3 regions of the Mesorhizobium sp. WSM4849 genome follow, and region 3 is predicted to be linked to each of the others. Evidence: predicted binding sites of a transcription regulator. Region 3 holds the regulator's gene; each other region holds the start of a gene.
What was found. Region 3 encodes LexA, which represses DNA repair genes until DNA is damaged. Its sites were predicted from a motif close to TGTTCNNNNTGTGTTCNG; they were not measured.
Positions count from the first base shown of each region.

Region 1 (6,448 bases), on a different contig from region 3:
CGGCGCAGTAGTGAGCGTCATGGCCAAACCCGTCGTCTACGGGGCGGACTACAGCGTCTACGTGCGAATCGTCCGCCTCGTGCTCGAGGAAAAAGGCATCGACTACGAACTTGTGCCGGTCGACATCTTTGCGGCGGGTGGCATTCCGGGCTGGTATTTCGACCATCACCCGTTCGGCCGCATCCCTGCCTTCGAGCACGACGGGTTCCGCCTCTACGAGACCAGCGCGATTGCCTGCTATGTCGACGAGGCTTTCGACGGACCGGCGTTGCAGCCAGTCGAAGCCCGACCTCGCGCAACCATGAACCAGATCATCGGCATGCTCGACGCCTATGCCTATCGGGCCATGGTCTGGGATGTCGCCGTCGAGCGGCTGGAGAAGACGGCGCCCGACGAGGCTTTGATCGCCAATGGGCTTCGGCAGGCGAGAACGACACTACAGGCACTCTCATCGCTGAAGGCCGAGGGGCCATGGCTGTTGGGAGCGGAACTGACGCTCGCCGACCTGCATGCAGCACCCATCATCGGCTATTTCGTCAAGGTCACTGAGGGGCAAAAGCTGCTGGCCGAATTTCCAGATATTCGGGACTGGTTCACGCGCATCGCCGGGCGGGAGAGCTTTGCGAAGACCGAAAAGGCCGAATGAACCGCTGCGCGAGGTAGGCAACTTTGGCCAGCCTTCCCTGCGACCGATCAGGCCGCCTCCAGTGCTGCCTTCACCGCAGCGATCGCATTCTCGGCTTTCGAGGCATCCGGGCCGCCGGCCTGGGCCATGTCAGGCCGACCGCCGCCGCCCTGCCCACCCAATGCCGCGGACGCCACGCGGACCAGATCGACCGCGCTGAAGCGGCCAGTCAGGTCGTCGGTGACGCCGACCACGACGCTCGCCTTGTTGTCCTCGCCGGCGCCAACGAAGACGACGACGCCGGAGCCGAGCGACTTCTTGCCGGCATCGGCCAACGGCTTCAAGTCCTTTGGCGAGACGCCCGATACCGCCTTGCCGAGAAAACCGACACCGGCAATGGTCTCATTTTCGGCCGGCGCACCGGCTGGCGAGCGGTCGCCCAGCGCCAGCTTCTTGCGCGCCTCGGTCAATTCCTTCTCCAGCTTCTTGCGCTCGTCGAGCAGCGCCTCGACGCGGGCCGGCACGTCGGCCGGCGAAATCTTGAGCGTGGCAGCGACCGCCTTCAGCCGCTTGTCCTGCTCGTCAAGATGCTTTCTGGCCGCCTCGCCGGTCAGCGCCTCGATGCGGCGTACGCCGGCGGCGACAGCGCCTTCCGAGACCAGCCGGACCAGGCCGATATCGCCGGTGGCGCCGACATGGGTGCCGCCGCACAGTTCGACCGAATAGGGCTTGCCGGCCTTGTCGCCGGTGACCCCGGTGCCCATCGAAACGACGCGGACCTCGTCGCCATATTTCTCGCCGAACAGCGCCATGGCGCCCTCGGCGATCGCGTCGTCGACGCTCATCAGCCGCGTCGTCACCGGGCTGTTCTGCATGACGATCTCGTTGGCCATCGCCTCGACGCGTTCCAGTTCCTCGGCCGAGATCGGCTTCGGATGGGAAAAGTCGAAGCGCAGCCGTTCCGGCGCGACCAGTGAGCCCTTTTGCGCGACATGGGTGCCGAGCACCTCGCGCAGCGCCTCGTGGACAAGGTGGGTCGCCGAATGGTTGGAGCGCAGCCGCGTGCGCCTGATATGGTCGACCTTTACCTCGACCGCTTCATCCGTCTTGACGGCGCCATTGGTAACCTTGCCAAAATGCACGAACAGGCCGTCGCCCTTCTTCTGCGTGTCGGTCACCTCGATGACAAAACCTTCGCCCGAAATCACGCCGGTGTCGCCCATCTGGCCGCCGGACTCGCCATAGAACGGCGTCTGGTTGACGACGACGCCGACAGTTTCGCCGGCAACGGCGCTCTCCACCGCAACGCCATTCCTGACCAGCGCCTGAACGATGCCTTCCGCTTGCTCGGTGTCGTAGCCCAGAAACTCGGTCGCGCCCGCCTTCTCGCGCACCGCGAACCAGACGGTCTCGGTGGCCGCGTCGCCAGAGCCGGCCCAGCTCTTGCGCGCCTCGGCCTTCTGCCGCTCCATCGCAGCATTGAAGCCGTCGAGATCGACCGAAACGCCGCGCGGGCGCAGGGCGTCCTGGGTGAGATCGAGCGGGAAGCCGTAGGTGTCGTAGAGCTTGAACGCCGTCTCGCCGTCGAGCCGGTCGCCGCTGCCCAGCGTCTCGGTTGCATCGGCAAGCAGGCCGAGGCCGCGCGCCAGCGTCTTGCGGAAGCGCGTTTCCTCGAGCTTCAGCGTCTCAGTGATCAGCGGCTGGCCGCGCACCAGTTCGGGATAGGCCTGGCCCATCTCGCGCACCAGCGCCGGCACCAGCCGCCACATCAACGGATCACCGGCGCCCAAAAGCTGCGCATGACGCATGGCGCGGCGCATGATGCGACGCAGTACGTAGCCGCGGCCCTCGTTCGACGGCAGCACCCCGTCAGCGATGAGGAAGCTCGAGGCGCGCAGATGATCGGCAATGACGCGGTGGCTCGCCCGGTTCTTGCCTTCCGCCTTGACGCCGGTCGCCTCTTCCGAGGCTCGGATCAGCGCCTTGAACAGGTCGATGTCGTAATTGTCGTGCTCGCCCTGCAGGACGGCGGCGATGCGCTCCAAACCCATGCCGGTATCGATCGACGGGCGCGGCAGTTCGATCCGCTCCGCCTTCGTCACCTGCTCGAACTGCATGAAGACGAGGTTCCAGATCTCGATGAAACGGTCGCCGTCCTCATCCGGGCTGCCGGGCGGGCCGCCCGGAATGTCGGCGCCATGGTCGTAGAAGATTTCCGAGCACGGACCGCAGGGACCGGTATCGCCCATCGCCCAGAAATTGTCGCTGGTGGCGATGCGGATGATCCTGTCCTCCGGCAGCCCGGCGATCTTCTTCCAGAAGCCCGCGGCCGCGTCGTCGGTATGGTAGACGGTCACCAGAAGCCTATCCTTGGCGATGCCGAACTCGCGGGTGATCAGGTTCCAGGCGAGCTCGATGGCGCGCTCCTTGAAATAATCGCCGAAGGAGAAATTGCCGAGCATCTCGAAGAAGGTGTGGTGACGGGCAGTGTAGCCGACATTGTCGAGATCGTTGTGCTTGCCGCCGGCGCGCACGCATTTCTGCGAGGTCGTGGCGCGCGAATAGGGACGGGTTTCAAACCCGGTGAAGACGTTCTTGAACTGCACCATGCCGGCGTTGGTGAACATCAGCGTTGGGTCGTTGCGCGGCACCAGGGGGCTCGACGCCACGACCTCGTGACCTTCTTTGCGGAAATAGTCGAGAAATGCCGACCTGATCTCGTTGACGCCACTCATGAATACTGCCTTTTCGAGAGAACCGCCGATTGCCGGCGGAAAACAGACATGGCCTTTTAGCGGTCGCACCGCACCCTGTCCAGAAACACGGAATTGCTCCAAATCGTAGCCTTGGCCGGCTGTTCTGAATGGCCAGAGCCACCGCCAAAAACGCAAACCGCCGGCCCAAGGCCGGCGGCATGAACACATCGATACACAATTCGGGATACGTGAACTCAAACGGATATTCTGGCTGGCACAGCCTGCATCCTACATCGCGCCCGCTTCGTCCTCGAAACCGTCGTCTCCGCCTTCGGAACCACCATTCTCGAGGAATTTCTCGGCGATAAGTCCGGCATTCTGCCTCAGTGCCAGCTCGATTTCGCGCGCCGTGTCGGGATTGTCGCGCAGGAACAGTTTTGCATTCTCGCGGCCCTGGCCGAGACGCTGCGAATTGTAGGAGAACCAGGCGCCCGACTTCTCGACCACGCCGGCCTTGACGCCGAGGTCGACCAACTCGCCGGTCTTGGAGACGCCCTCGCCATACATGATGTCGAATTCGACCACCTTGAAGGGCGGTGCCAGCTTGTTCTTGACCACCTTGACGCGGGTCTGGTTGCCGACGACCTCGTCGCGGTCCTTGACCGAGCCGATACGGCGAATGTCGAGGCGCACCGAAGCATAGAATTTCAGCGCGTTGCCGCCGGTCGTGGTCTCGGGCGAACCGAACATGACACCGATCTTCATGCGGATCTGGTTGATGAAGATGACCATGGTGTTGGAGCGCGAGATCGAGGCGGTCAGCTTGCGCAGCGCCTGGCTCATCAGGCGGGCCTGCAGGCCCGGCAGCGAATCGCCCATTTCGCCCTCGATTTCGGCGCGCGGCGTCAGCGCCGCGACCGAATCGACCACCAGCACGTCGATGGCGCCGGAACGCACCAGCGTGTCGCAGATCTCCAGCGCCTGCTCGCCAGTGTCGGGCTGCGAAATCAGCAGGTTTTCGAGATCGACGCCGAGCTTGCGGGCATAGACCGGGTCGAGCGCATGCTCAGCATCGACGAAGGCGCAGATGCCGCCCTTCTTCTGGGCCTCCGCCACCGTGTGCAGCGCCAGCGTCGTCTTGCCCGAGCTTTCCGGCCCGTAGATCTCGACGATGCGGCCGCGCGGCAGGCCGCCGACGCCAAGCGCGATGTCGAGGCCAAGCGAACCGGTCGGCACCGTTTCGATCTCGACGACCTGCTCGTTTGCGCCGAGCCGCATGATCGAGCCCTTGCCGAAGGCACGCTCGATTTGCGACAGCGCCGCATCCAGAGCCTTTGATTTGTCCACTGCTTTGTCCTCTACAAGCCGCAAAGAATTCTGAGCCATGATACATCACCCCTTGGTCGTCAATGAAGGCCGGACAATCCGTAATCCTTATTAATTTGTACCTTTTTTGTTCTCATCTGGCAAGGGGAGACAAGCGATTGAACAACAAAGGATATCTGTATTTGTTCTTTTTTTGTTTCGTGTTTTCACCCCAAGATGGTTCCCGCTTCCTCCGTGGGATCGTGCTGGCATCTCCCGAATCGCGCCTCCGGTTGCCCGGTTCCGCCGGACGACCTAGTCTCCGCCCGGCAACAGCAAAGGTCATCTCGCCGGCATGATGAAGTCGCCGACAATCCTGGCCGTAGGCGGCGCCTATATAGATCGGCGCGGCCAGGTTTCGGGCACTTTCGTGCCGGCGGCGTCGAATCCCGGCACGATGCGCGAGGCTGTCGGCGGTGCCGTCTTCAATGCGCTGCGCAGCGCCGTGCGCCGCGGCGTCTCCGGTTCGCTGCTTTCGGTGCGCGGCGGTGATGTTCTGGCCGATACGGTCTCGCGCGCCATCACTGCGGCCGGCATTGCCGACCTGTCCGTGGTGTTCCTCGATCGCACGACGCCGAGCAACACGGTGCTGATTGACGGCGACGGCGCACTGATCGTCGGCCTTGCCGACATGGCGCTCTACGACCTGGCGCTTCCCAAGCAGATCCGCCGTGCCAAGGTGCGCGAGGCGATCAGCACCGCCGATGCGGTCCTGTGCGACGCCAACCTGCCGTCGACGGCACTGGAGCGGCTGGTGGCGCTTGCCGCCGGCAAGCCGGTCTTCGGCCTCGCCGTCTCACCAGACAAGGCGGTGCGGCTCGCGCCGGTGCTTGGCAGCCTGGCGATGGTCTTCATGGACCGGCGCGAGGCCATTGCACTCGCCGATATCGGTATCGACACGGCGGAGCGAGATATCATCGACTGCCTGAGGCGCGCGGGCCTCAAAGGCAGCGTGGTGACGGCGGATGACGGTCCGGTGCTGGGTTTCGACGAAGCCGGCGCATTCTCGATCCTGCCGCCGAAAAAAGTCGCGGACGGCGGCGCCGATGCGCTGGCGGGCGCAACGGTCGCCGCCCTGCTGCGCGGCCTGACGCTGCGCGCGGCGCTGCGCGACGGCGTTGCCGCGGCAATGCTCGCGATCGAAAGTGCCGGGCTTGTGCCGGTCTTAACGGCGGCAGACTTTGCCGACGCGCTGGCCCTTGTGCCCGAGCCGCAGAAAATTGGCATGAGCTGATGACCAGTGGAGAGGCAGCCTATTTGCCGGCACGCAGCCCCGCTTCATAGGCCCGGCGTGCCCAGACCGCCATCTCATCCGGATCGTCGAACGCGCTGTCGGGAAGGCTCCAGTACGGCATCGACACCAGCTTGCCGTGCCGCGACCCCGTATAGGTCCATTGCCGACAGCCGGCCGCCTCGAATTCGGGCGCGCTTTCCGCGTCGGCCTTCAGCATCAATTCGCCACGCACCACGATGGCGACGATAACGCCGTCAAAATAGATGCCCTTGCCACCGAACATCTTGCGAATGCTGACCGGGCCGAGGCCTTCGAAAAGTTCGGCAATGCGTTCATTGTCCATGCCGCGATCATGTCATCCGGATTTCCCCTTGTCATCGCCGCAACCGGCACCATCCTGACAAGTTGAAAGCCAACTTCGTCGGAGTTTTTTTCATGCCGCTTCTGCTCAAAGGGTCCTGCCGGTGCAATGCTGTCCGCTTCGAGGTGGAAAGCCACACGCCGGTGCCGTTCATGCTCTGCTACTGC
Region 1 is NZ_JBVVPW010000009.1:96,495-102,942, reverse strand. It holds gene AC0L3L_RS12065 (glutathione S-transferase family protein) at 20-646, shown strand; gene alaS (alanine--tRNA ligase) at 694-3,360, opposite strand; gene recA (recombinase RecA) at 3,610-4,707, opposite strand; gene AC0L3L_RS12050 (carbohydrate kinase family protein) at 4,982-5,920, shown strand; gene AC0L3L_RS12045 (TfoX/Sxy family protein) at 5,940-6,263, opposite strand; gene AC0L3L_RS12040 (GFA family protein) at 6,356-6,448, shown strand, end outside.
Region 1: the regulator LexA is predicted to act here: its motif matches at 4,831-4,848, upstream of recA (recombinase RecA).

Region 2 (6,448 bases), on a different contig from region 3:
GCCAGTTTGTAGAAGGCCTTGTCGAACGTGGGATCGATGACCACCGAGGTGCGGCCGGAGGCCAGCGCGTGGACCACATCGCCAAAGCCGGGCTTGTCCTTGCCGTCGTTCTGCAGCGCCCACAACAGCGTCACCAGTCCGGCCGGGGCCGGCTTGATCAGCGCGGGCGCGAAGACGTGGTAGGCGCCGAAGCGCACGCCGAGCCGGCGAAGGGCGGCGCGGCCTTCCTGGTCGAGCGACTTCATCTCCTGGGCGATGTCGCGGCGGTTGATGAGGCCGAAATGCTCGACGAGCTGGAAGGCAATGCCGCGGCCGATGCCGGTGATCTGCTCGGCGTTCTTGAGGTCGACCAGCGGCTTCAGCAAGGACTCGATCTGGAAATTGACGAAGCGCTCGGCGCGCGCCGCGACCTTGTCGCGGGCTGGTCCGGTGAGCTGCTCGTCGGCCAGCAGCACAAGGCGCGGCTTCAACGGCTCGTCGCCTGCGACCAGCGTGCCGATCGGCGCGCCGATCCAGCGCAGCGTGCCGTCGGAGCCGAGCGCGATGTCGCCATTGGCCGAGGCGCCGAAGCGTTCGGCCCGCGCCTCGAATTCGGCTGCAAGCGCCTTCTGGGCTGCTGTGCGCACTGCCTTGGCGTCCTCGCCGCCGGCGCTCTGGTCGGCGGTGAAGCGGAACCCTTGCAACTCGCCGACATGATGGCCTTCGACGAGGACAGTTCCGGTTGGGCTAATTTCGGCTTCAGGCATGGTATTTTCTCTAAGGCGCCGCATGAGGACGGAAGTCCTGCGGTCTACGAAGCGTTTCGTCAACCGCTCATGCAGCGCATCCGACAATCTGTCTTCGATTTCGCGCGTCTTTTCCTGCCAGTGTGCCTGATCGGCCAGCCAGCCGGGCCGGTTGGAGACGAATGTCCAGGTGCGGATCTGGGCGATCCGGTGCGACAGCGTGTCGATGTCGCCCTCGGTGGTGTCGGCACGGCGCACCTGCTCGGCCATGTAATTCTCGTCGACATGGCCATGCCTGGCAAGGTCCATGTAGATCGAGGCGATCAGGTCGGCATGCTGGGCAGGCGCGATCTTCCTGTAGTCGGGAAGGGCGCAGGCCTCCCACAACAGCGCCACGCGCTTGGCGTTGGTGGCCAAGGCCCGGATATCCTCGTCGCGGGACAAATGCTCGAGCGCCTGCGCATCCACAGCCGGTAGCGCACGCGTCAGGCCTTCGACCGGCGCGTTGGTCTCGGTGGAGCGCTTCAGCGCATCGAGGCTGGCGAAATCGAAATGCGCGGTGCGCCATTGCAGCACTTTCACCGGGTCGAACTCATGCCCTTCGATCTTCTTGACCAGATCTTCGTCGAGCGGATCGACCTGGCCGGTGACGCCGAAAGTGCCGTCGCGCAAGTGCCGGCCGGCGCGGCCGGCGATCTGGCCGAGCTCGGCCGCCGTCAGGTTGCGATACTGGTAGCCATCGAATTTACGGTTTTGAGCGAAGGCGACATGATCGAGATCGAGGTTCAGGCCCATGCCGATCGCATCGGTGGCGACCAGGTAATCGACATCACCCGATTGGAACAGCTCCACCTGCGCGTTGCGAGTGCGGGGTGATAGCGCGCCGAGCACGACGGCCGCACCCCCTTGCTGGCGGCGGATCAGTTCGGCAATCGCATAGACCTCGTCGGCGGAAAAGGCGACGATCGCCGTGCGTCGCGGCAGGCGGGTCAGCTTCTTCGAGCCGGCATAGGCGAGATGCGACAGCCGTGGCCGGGTCACCACCGACACGCCCTTCAGCAGACGCTGGAGGATGCCGTGCATGGTGGCTGCGCCGAGCAGCAATGTCTCCTGGCGGCCGCGCAGATGCAGGATACGGTCGGTGAAGATGTGGCCGCGCTCGAGATCGCCGGCCAGCTGCACCTCGTCGATGGCGACGAAGGCGGCGTTGGTCTCGCGCGGCATGGCTTCGACGGTACAGACCGAATATCTGGCACCGTCGGGCTGGATCTTCTCCTCGCCGGTGATGAGCGCCACCTTGTGAGCGCCGACCTTCTCGCAGACGCGTGAATAAACCTCGCGGGCGAGCAACCTGAGCGGCAGGCCGATGATGCCGCTTTCATGCGCCACCATGCGCTCGATGGCGAGATGGGTCTTACCGGTGTTGGTCGGCCCGAGCACGGCAGTCACGTCGCGGCCCGAGAGGATCAGCGGCTCAATATGTTTCGGCGGGATGTTCATCGACCTGGAAATCAGGCTCTCTTCTTCGCGTTGTCGGGAGCGCGCCCCGTGGCGGCGCGTGTGACAGCCGACACATAGGGATTTCGAGTGCGAAGCGAAAGCGGAATGTTCCGACTGCAGCTCGAAGGCTCTCGTCTGGTGTTGTCAACCGGTCCTGATTAACAGTTGGAACGAGTCTGGAACGAATCAGCTACGAATCGCTGACTCTTGCTGATTCAGGTTTTGTTCACGGCTACATCTGGACTTTTTGCCGACGAGTCTCACCACATGCTGAATCGCCGAACTGGCCCGATTCATGCAGGGCGGACGTCCTCCTTAACAGTTGCCGGTAAACGATCGGCGCAGGCCGGCGGGCATCACCCAACATTATGAAATTATTGATCTTTCCTAACGCGCCTTTACGGTTTGAGGGATGTTTTCAGCCTTTGTCGTTAACCTTCCGGTCAAAGCCGGAACGAAACGGCGACGAATCAGCGCTGGCGGGTGTTTCCCGGTTTGTTCACCCCAATATGTTGTGTCGTGAACAGGTTTTCCACCTGTTATCCACAGGCGAGGAACAGGGTTTTGCACAGGCTGTGCGGCCGCCGTTAACTTTTGCGTGCCGCTTCGGCACAAATCGGTGTCAACGTCCGTCGGTCGGCGCAGTCGCGCACGAGGACCAGACCAGACTCCAGGTTCAAGAAACGTCCTCTCCCACGGCATAGCGCTGCAAGGTAGGGCCGACGTTCTGAATGATTTCATCGTGGGACAGGGCGACGACGGGCGGAAGCCGCAGCAGGTATCGGCACATCGCCAAACCCAGCAACTGGCTCGAAACGAGCCCGGCACGTCGACCCGCGTCGGCGGGATCAGCGACCGCCGCAACCACCGGCCTGACCTGGTTGCCAAATACGTCACGCAGCTTTTCGGCGGCGAATTCGTTCGACGTCGCCGAACGCAGCAGAATTGCCATGCCAGGACCGCTGGCCGCGCCCTCCCAGATTTCGAGAAAACGCCTGATCAGCGTTTCACCGATGGTGTTTCGGTCGATCACCCGAAGTGCCGGCAATTGCAGGTCGACGACCGCCGCCCTGGCGAACAGCTCGTCCTTGCTGCGGAAATAGCGGATCACCATGGCCGGATCGATCGAGGCATGCGCCGCGACGTCGCGGATGGAGGCGCCGTCATAGCCGCGCTCGGCGAACAGGAGCCTCGCGGCCTCGAGGATTTGGGCGCGCGTGCGGTCCGACTTGCTGGGTTTCTTCGGCTGATTCTCGGTCATGAAAATTCATATGCCAACGGCCGTTGACAAATGCAATAGCTTCGACTAGAAAGTCAACGATCGTTGACAAATGGAGAGAAAAAATGTTGCCCGATACAACGGAAGTCCTGATCATTGGCGCCGGCCCGACCGGCATGGCGCTGTCCATCGTGCTGCACCAGGCCGGTGTCGATCATGTTCTGATCGACAGGCTGGCGCAGGGCCTTCAGACCTCGCGGGCTGGCGTCATCCACTCGCAGACGCTGGAAACGCTGGAGCCTCTCGGCGTCACGCAGCGGCTGAGCGAACTTGCCCTGAAGCTGCAGAATTTCGCCATCCGCGACCGCAATCGGGCGCAGCTCACGCTTGATTTCGGCAAGCTTCCGTCAAGGCATCCCTATTTGATGATGCTGCCTCAGAACCTGACCGAGCAGGTGTTCGCCGAACGGATCGCAGCCCTGGGCGGTGTGATTCACCGCATGGTCGAGGCCAAGGCGGTCGTTCAGGATGCTGACGGCGCGCGCGTGACGGTGGTCGAGAACGGCCGCGAGAAACTGATATCGGCACGCTATGTCGTTGGTGCCGACGGCATGCAAAGCCTGGTGCGCAGGTCGACCGGCATCGAGTTCGACGGCGCGGCCTATGACGCTTCGTTCGTACTCGCCGATGTTCGTCTCGACTGGCCGGTTGGGCCGACGGAAGTGTCGCTGTTCTTTGCACCGGCCGGGCTGGTGGTGGTGGCGCCGCTTCCGGACGGATCGTACCGGGTCGTCGCGACAATGGATGACGCACCGGAAAAGCCCGAGATCGCCGACATCCAGGCGCTGCTCGACAGCCGCGGACCGACCAAGAAAAGAACCCGGGTGCTCGACCTGTCGTGGAGCTCGCGTTTTCGTGTGCATCACCGCCTGGTCCGCTCGTACCGCAAGGACCGGTTGTTCCTCATGGGTGATGCCGCGCACGTGCACAGCCCGGCGGGAGGGCAAGGCATGAACACCGGCATCATCGACGCGGTCGTGCTTGGCCAGTTGCTTGGCGACGTGGTGAAAGGCGTGCGTCCGGAAGCGGAGCTCGACCTTTACGAAGCGCTGCGCCGCCCGGCGGCCCAAGAGGTGCTTGAACTGGCTGCCACGATGACCGGGATGGCGCTTACCCGCAATTCGGTGAAGCGGTTCGCCCGCAATCTCGTGCTTTCGGCGCTGAACCTCAATCCATTCCTGAAGCGTCGCATCGCCTTGAAACTGTCAGGCCTCAGCCGGGCGCCGCTTGCCCGCCTGCCGGCCCCTTCGCGCGAGCCGGGTCCGATCGCCAAGACCGAGCCTGCAGCCGGACCAGGGCTGAAGCTTGTCGCCTGACAGCCGCTACTATCCGGTTCCGCCGCCTCAGGTGATGTACTGGCCGCCATTGGCGGAGATGGTCGAGCCAGTGATGAAACCGGCATCGTCGGAAGCGAGGAAGACGACGCAGCGTGCGATCTCTTCCGGCTCGCCGAGGCGGCCGACCGGGATCTGCGGGATGACGCGCTCGTTGAGCACCTTTTCGTCCATCGCCCTGACCATCTCGGTAGCGATATAGCCGGGGCAGATGACATTGACGGTGATGCCGGCCCGCGCTCCTTCCTGGGCGAGCGCCTTGGTGAAGCCGATGTCGCCGGCCTTCGACGCCGAATAATTGACCTGGCCGGTCTGACCCTTCTGGCCGTTGATCGAGGAGATGGTGATGACGCGGCCGAACTTGCGGTCGCGCATGCCGCCCCACAGCGGGTGGGTCATGTTGAACACGCCGGAAAGATTGGTGTCGATGACCTCTTTCCATTGCTCGCGCGTCATCTTGTGGAACATGGCGTCGCGGGTGATCCCGGCATTGTTGACCAGAACGGAGACCGGGCCGAGATCGGCCTCGATCTGCTTAATGCCGGCGGCGCAGGCATCGTAGTCGGCCACCGACCATTTGTAGACCGGGATGCCGGTCTCTGCCTTGAATTTCTGCGCCGCTTCGTCATTGCCGGCGTAGTTCGCGGCGACATGATAGCCGGCGTTTTTCAGGCCGATCGAAATCGCGGCGCCAATACCGCGCGACCCGCCGGTGACGAGTGCTACCTTTGTCATGGTTTCCTCCCTTTTTAATTCGTGAGTGGCGGGCGCTGAACGCTCTAACGGCGATTGAGCCCGTTCGCCACCGACTATTTCATGGCTTGGCTGGCGCATGAACCCCGAAAATCGAAATCGATTTTCGAAAAAGGATCATGCGCAAGTGCTACAGCCTCCTTTGCACGTCCCAAGGGACGCCCGGCGCTGTAGTCTGTCTTCAGAGTGCTTCCACGCACATGGCGACGCCCATGCCGCCGCCGATGCACAGCGTGGCGAGGCCCTTCTTGGCACTTCTGCGGCGCATCTCGTAAACCAGCGTGTTGAAGATGCGGGCACCGGAGGCGCCGATCGGATGGCCGATGGCGATGGCGCCGCCATTGACATTGACGATGGACGGATCCCAGCCCATGTCCTTGTTGACGGCGCAGGCCTGCGCGGCGAAAGCCTCGTTCGCTTCGACCAGGTCGAGATCGCCGACCGACCAGCCGGCCTTGGCCAGCGCCTTGCGCGAGGCGGGAATAGGCCCGGTGCCCATGATCTGCGGATCGACACCCGCGGTCGCCCAGGACACGATGCGCGCCAGCGGCGTGATGCCGCGCTTTGCGGCTTCCGCCTCGGTCATCAGCAGCACAGCGGCGGCGCCGTCATTGATGCCGGAGGCATTGGCGGCGGTCACCGTGCCGTCCTTGTCGAAGGCCGGTCTTAGCTTGGTCATGGCGTCGATCGTGGCGCCGTGGCGGATATATTCGTCCTGGTCGACTGTCGTGTCGCCTTTCTTGCCCTTGACGATGAAAGCCACGATCTCGTCTTTGAATTTGCCGGCCTTCTGTGCGGCCTCTGCCTTGTTCTGGGAGGCCAATGCGAGCCCGTCCTGGTCCTCGCGGGTAATCTGG
Region 2 is NZ_JBVVPW010000015.1:10,632-17,079, reverse strand. It holds gene AC0L3L_RS18340 (helicase-related protein) at 1-2,225, opposite strand, end outside; gene AC0L3L_RS18335 (TetR/AcrR family transcriptional regulator) at 2,902-3,486, opposite strand; gene AC0L3L_RS18330 (FAD-dependent oxidoreductase) at 3,570-4,820, shown strand; gene phbB (acetoacetyl-CoA reductase) at 4,848-5,573, opposite strand; gene AC0L3L_RS18320 (acetyl-CoA C-acetyltransferase) at 5,773-6,448, opposite strand, start outside.
Region 2: the regulator LexA is predicted to act here: its motif matches at 2,392-2,409, upstream of AC0L3L_RS18340 (helicase-related protein).

Region 3 (6,448 bases):
CACGGCAATCGCCGAAGGTCTTGTCTCGATGCGGCCCGAAACGCTGAAGATGATTCTCGACGGCGATGCCAAGAAGGGCGACGTGCTGGGCACGGCGCGCATCGCCGGCATCATGGCGGCCAAGAGGACGCATGAGCTGATCCCGCTCTGCCATCCGCTGCTGTTGACCAAGGTATCCATTGACATCGAACCGGACGCGACGCTGCCAGGCCTGAAGGTCACGGCGCTGGCCCGCGTCACCGGTAAGACCGGCGTCGAGATGGAAGCGCTGACCGCCGTCTCGGTCGCCTGCCTGACCATCTATGACATGGCCAAGGCGGTCGACCGCGCCATGGTGATCTCGGGCATCAGGCTGGCGGAAAAGACCGGCGGCAAATCCGGCGACTACAAGGCGGATGCCAAGGGGGCAGGCTAATAATGGCACTGCTTCCGGTCGCCGAGGCGCTCGAGCGCCTGCTTGAGGATGCTGCGCCCTTGCAGGCTGAAAGCGTCGCCCTGATGGACGCCGCCGACCGCGTGCTGGCGGAGCCGCTCCTGGCGCTCCGCACCCAGCCGCCGTTCAACGCGTCCGCCATGGACGGCTATGCCGTGCGGGCCGAGGATGTCGCGTCCGTGCCCGCAAGACTTTCGGTGATCGGCATCGCGCCGGCCGGACGCGGCTTTGCCGGAACAGTCGGCCCGGCGCAGGCCGTGCGCATCTTCACCGGCGCGCCGCTTCCTGCAGGCGCGGACACCATCGTCATCCAGGAGAATGTCCGCGACCTCGGCGGCGGCAGCATCGAAGTGACCGCGTCGACGGTTGAAGGCCGCAACATCCGCCGCCTCGGGCTCGATTTCTCGAAGGGCGACGTCCTGCTGGAGAAAGGCCGCCCGCTTGATCCGGCGGCATTGTCGCTGGCGGCGTCGGCCAACCACCCGCAGGTCAGCGTGGTGAAACGGCCGTTGGTCGCCATCATCGCCACCGGCGACGAATTGCTGCCGCCGGGCAGCGACCTTGGCCCCGACCAGATCATCTCGTCCAATGCCTATGGCGTCGCCGCCGCGGCCCGCTCGGTCGGCGCCAGCGCGCTCGATCTCGGCATCGCCCCCGACCGCAAGGAGGCGATCGCCACGCTGGTGAAACAAGCGGTCGACGCAGGCGCCGACGTCATCGTCACGCTGGGCGGCGCCTCGGTCGGCGACCATGACCTGGTCCATGACGTGCTGACCGGTGAAGGCATGACGCTCGATTTCTGGAAAATCGCCATGCGGCCCGGCAAGCCGCTGATGTTCGGGCGGCTGGGCGACATCCGCTGCATCGGCCTGCCTGGCAATCCGGTGGCGAGCCTGGTCTGCACGCAGCTCTTTCTGACGCCGATGCTTGCGCGGCTCGGCGGCCGCGCCTTCCGGCAGGACATGCGTCAGGCGCGGCTCGGCGCCGCCATGCCGGCCAACGATCTCAGGCAGGACTATGTACGCGCCGTGGTGAGCGAAGAAGCCGGCACGCTGCTGGCGACCCCGTTCGGCATCCAGGATTCCTCGATGCTCAAAATGCTGGCCGACGCCAACGGGCTGATCGTGCGCGAGCCGTTCGCTCCCCCAGCCGCGACGGGCGCCGCGTGCAGCGTGCTGATGCTACGCTGAACAAAACGTCAACACATTCATTAAATTTTAAACGGTTGCGGAACACAACTGGAACAGATAGTGTTTGTTCTGGGTTTGTTTTTCTGATTCTGTTGGGGGTCGCGATGCTGACACGCAAACAACATGAACTGCTGATGTTCATCCACGAGCGGCTGAAGGAAAGCGGCATTCCGCCCTCGTTCGACGAGATGAAGGAAGCGCTCGACCTCGCCTCGAAGTCGGGGATCCATCGGCTGATCACTGCACTGGAGGAGCGCGGTTTCATTCGCCGCCTGCCCAACCGCGCCCGCGCGCTGGAGGTGCTGCGCCTGCCCGATTCGATCGCGCCCGGCCTCAATGCGGCGCGCAAATTCTCGCCAAGCGTCATTCAGGGCAGCCTTGGGCAGGGCAGCCTCGGACGACAGATCAAGCCGGCGCCTTCGCGCATGCCTGCGGCCGGCAATGACGACGACGTCGTTGCCACCATCTCCATACCGGTGATGGGCCGCATCGCTGCCGGTGTGCCGATCGACGCCATCCAGCACCAGACGCATTCGATCTCGGTACCACCGGACATGATCACCGGCGGCACGCACTACGCGCTGGAGGTCAAGGGTGACTCGATGATCGAGGCCGGCATTTTCGACGGCGACACGGTCATCATCCGCAACGCCGACACCGCCCAGCCTGGCGAGATCATCGTCGCCTTGGTCGACGACGAGGAAGCGACGCTGAAGCGGTTCCGCCGCAAAGGTGCCTCGATCGCACTGGAAGCCGCCAATCCGGCCTATGAGACGCGCATCTTCGGGCCGGACAGGGTCAAGGTGCAAGGCAAGCTCGTCGGACTGATCCGGCGTTACTGAACGGCAGGCTTTTTGGGTTTCTCGGCCCTGCGGTATGGCGGCAGGCCCCTCGCCTCGCGCGAAAATCTCCGCTGCTCATGCCAAGGCCTATAGGGCTGTCTGACGGCAAAACGGATTTCTGCGCGCGTCGTCGCAGATAGCGGATCGAAAAAGACGGCGGCACTGCCCATGCGAGCGAGCTGCCGTTTGGTGACGACGAGAACCAGCGGATTGCGGCAGGGATTATAATAGGCTGTGGCATCATCGATGACGATCAAATCCGCAAAGGCACAGGCTGGCGGTGCGGTTTTGCGGTCGTCGGCGAGCGCGATGATCGCGCCGGACTGGTGCCGGGCGAGGCACAGGCCGGCAGTGCAGTAGAAGGGCGCTCCCGGCGGCAGGTCGGCCGGGTCGACGATGTCGAACCGCACGTCTCCTTTTTCGAATGTCTCCGGCTCGACAATGGTCGCTGAAACCAGCGCATGTTTCCAGTTGTCGGTGGTGAATTCGTTCGAGCGCACCCGGTTGACGGCAAGTTCGCCGCCGCCGATCGGCAGCGCCACCAGATGCGCATCTTCCGAAATCAGCACGTCGGGGGTGCGCGTCTCGGAAATCGTCAGCAGGCCGGCGAGCGCAAAGGGAAGTGCCGCAAGCCGCAACCATGTCGTTGCCATCGTGGCGATGACTAGGGCGGCCGTCACCAGCAGAACCGACTGCAACGAGATCAGCCCGACGGCATCGACCGGCGACCGCTCGGAGATCCATCCCGATATTGCAATCATGGCCGTCAGCCCCTTGCCCATCATGTATAGGAAAGGGCCGTCGAAGCCGAACGGCATTGCCAAGGCGCTGACGACGGCCAGGAACATGACGACCGTGACGATCGGCATGACGGCCAGATTGGCGAACAGGCTGAGCGGCGAGACGCGCTGGAAGTGCCAGATGGCGAAGAGTGCGGTGGCGCTGCCGGCAATGATGGAGGTCATTGCGATGGTACCTGTCCCAGCGGCAAGTTTTCGCGTGACGAAAGCGATCGTTGACCGTCGCTGTGGCGGCGCGGTGGCCTTGTCGGCACGATAGTCGGACCAGCCGGCATAGGCGCCCACGAGAGCAGCGGTCGCGGCGAAGGACATCTGGAAGCTTGGGCCGACCACCTCGTGCGGCGACACGACGATGACGGCGATGGCCGAAATCGCCAGATTGCGCAAGGTGAGTGCCGCCCGGTCGAACAGCACGGCGACAAGCATTACCGCCAGCATGATAAAGCTGCGTTCAGCCGCGACCACGATACCGGAAAAAATCAGATAGGCAGCGATGGAAACGAGTGCGGCAGCAGCCGCATATTTTTTGACCGGCCGGCGCGACGAAAAATCGGGAACCAGCGCAAAGGCGCCGCGCAGCAATCCCATGATGGTGCCGGCGACAAGCGCCATGTGCAGGCCGGAAATCGAGATGATGTGGTAGATGCCGGTGCGCCGCATCGATTCGTTTATCTCTTCGGGAATGCCGGCACGCACGCCGACGATCAGCGCGGCGGCAATCTCCCCCTCGGCGCCACCGATGCTGTCCCTGATATGGTCGGCGATGGTTTCACGCGCCTTTTCGATCGAGGAAGAAATGCGCGCGGCGAACGGTGCATCTTCGGAAACGACGATCTTCGGATTGCCGAGGAAAAAGCCACTGGCACCGATACCGGCGAAATAGCTGTCGAAGGAGAAGTCATAACTGTCCGGCCTAACCGGGCCAGTCGGAGGCAGAAGCCTCACATAGCCGGTTGCCACCGAGCCTGCGGTCATCTCAGCGGGAATTTTGCGTGCCGAAACCCTGACACGTTCCGGCGCATAACGCAGTGTCGGCCGGGCGGTCGTCATCACGTCGATGGTCAGCCTGATCCGGCCGTTCGCCATCTGATCGAGCCTAACGACACGGCCGGTGAGCTGGGTCTGGATTTCCGAGCCGAGCATCTGCGTTGCCACGCGCCAGGTTTCAACCTTGGCGGCGAGTAGCCCGAGTGCGCACAGCAGCGCTGCCATGAAGCACAGATGCGTTTTGCGCCATGAGCGTGTCACCGCCGCACACAATGCCGTGAGGACCACGACGGCAATGGGCTGCGGAAAGTCCGGTTCGACGGCAAGCGAAAAATAGACGATCACCCCGCATGCCAGAAAAACCGGCACCAGCAGGAAGGCGACGCCGCGGTCTAGTTCCAGGCCGGCTGCCGAGGCCACGCTGTTGCGGATACCGGATGGTGAAAGATGGCTGAGCTGTCGGCGGAAACGAATGACATGCCCGGGTGTTGGCGCGGCCCGGTCCGGCGAAAGAGGCTGAATGCCCGGGTGCGACGCAGGCAGCGAAACGGGTAGCGGCTCGGCGTGGGGAACGTCGGCAAACAGCGATCGTTCGCTGACGCTTGTGGTCGCGCCCTCGCTCTTGTCCGCGCCGCGGCCTGGTCCAGCCATCGGGTCTGCCCCTTGCGCCCTTGACCTCCTATGCTACATGAACGCGCGACGCGCGAAAGTCCGCGCAATCACATCCGTTTCCTGCGCTTGCCTGAGAGTTCCATGTCCGACAAGGTCATCACCCGTTTCGCCCCCTCGCCCACCGGCTTCCTGCATATTGGCGGCGCGCGCACGGCGCTGTTCAACTGGCTGTATGCGAAACACACCGGCGGCACGATGCTGCTGCGCATCGAGGACACCGATCGTGAGCGTTCGACCGATGCGGCAACCGCCGCCATCCTCGACGGACTCTCCTGGCTCGGCCTCACCTGGGACGGCGAGCCGGTATCGCAGTTCGAGCGCGCGCCGCGCCACCGCGCGGTCGCCGAGGAACTGGTGCGCATGGGCAAGGCCTATTACTGCTACGCTGCGCCGGCTGAACTGGAAGCGATGCGTGAGAGCGCGCGGGCCAAGGGCTTGCCTCCCCGCTATGACGGCCGCTGGCGCGACCGCAACCCGTCGGAGGCGCCGGCCGGCGCCAAGGGCGCGATCCGAATCAAGGCGCCGGCCGACGGCGAGACGGTGGTGCATGATCTCGTGCAGGGCGAAGTCCGCTTCCCCAACAAGGATCTCGACGATTTCATCATCCTGCGCTCGGACGGCAATCCGACCTATATGCATGCCGTCGTCGTCGACGACCACGACATGGGCATCACCCACATCATCCGCGGCGACGATCATCTGACCAATGCCGCCCGCCAGATGGTGATCTATCGAGCCATGGGCTGGGACGTGCCGTCGATGTCGCATATCCCACTGATCCATGGCGCCGACGGCGCCAAGCTGTCGAAGCGGCACGGCGCCCTCGGCGTCGAAGCCTATCGTGCCATGGGGTACCTGCCTGAGGCACTGCTCAACTACCTGGCGCGGCTCGGCTGGAGCCACGGCGACGACGAGGTCATGTCGATCGCCGACATGATTGCCTGGTTCGACATCGGTGACGTCAACAAGGGGGCCGCCCGCTTCGACTTCGCCAAGCTCGAGGCGCTGAACGGCGTGCATATGCGCCGCATGAACGACGCCGAATTGCACGATATCTTCATCAACACCTTGCCCTATCTCGAAGGCGGCCCGGCGATCGCAGCGCGCCTCGACGACACGCGCAAGGCACAGTTGCTCGCCGCGCTGCCAGGCCTAAAGGAGCGCGCCAAGACCCTGGTCGAACTGGCCGACGGTGCCGCCTTCCTGTTTGCCGAGCGGCCGCTGCCGATCGACGAGAAGGCGGCTGCATTGCTCGGCGGTGAAGCGCGCGAGATCCTGCGGGGCGCCCACGCGGCGCTGAAGGCGATTTCATGCGACTGGACGGCCGAGGCGGTGGAAGCCGCGATCCGGGAATATGCGGTGGCCGGCGGCCATAAGCTCGGCGCTGTGGCCCAACCTTTGCGCGCCGCGCTCACCGGCAAAAGCACCTCGCCCGGCGTGTTCGACGTGCTTGCCGTGCTTGGCCGTGAGGAAAGCCTGGCGCGCGTCGCGGATCAAATCGATTAGCAAAACTGGCCCAAGAAG
Region 3 is NZ_JBVVPW010000008.1:232,249-238,696, forward strand. It holds gene moaC (cyclic pyranopterin monophosphate synthase MoaC) at 1-415, shown strand, start outside; gene AC0L3L_RS11460 (molybdopterin molybdotransferase MoeA) at 418-1,623, shown strand; gene lexA (transcriptional repressor LexA) at 1,728-2,465, shown strand; gene AC0L3L_RS11470 (ComEC/Rec2 family competence protein) at 2,459-4,903, opposite strand; gene gltX (glutamate--tRNA ligase) at 5,006-6,430, shown strand.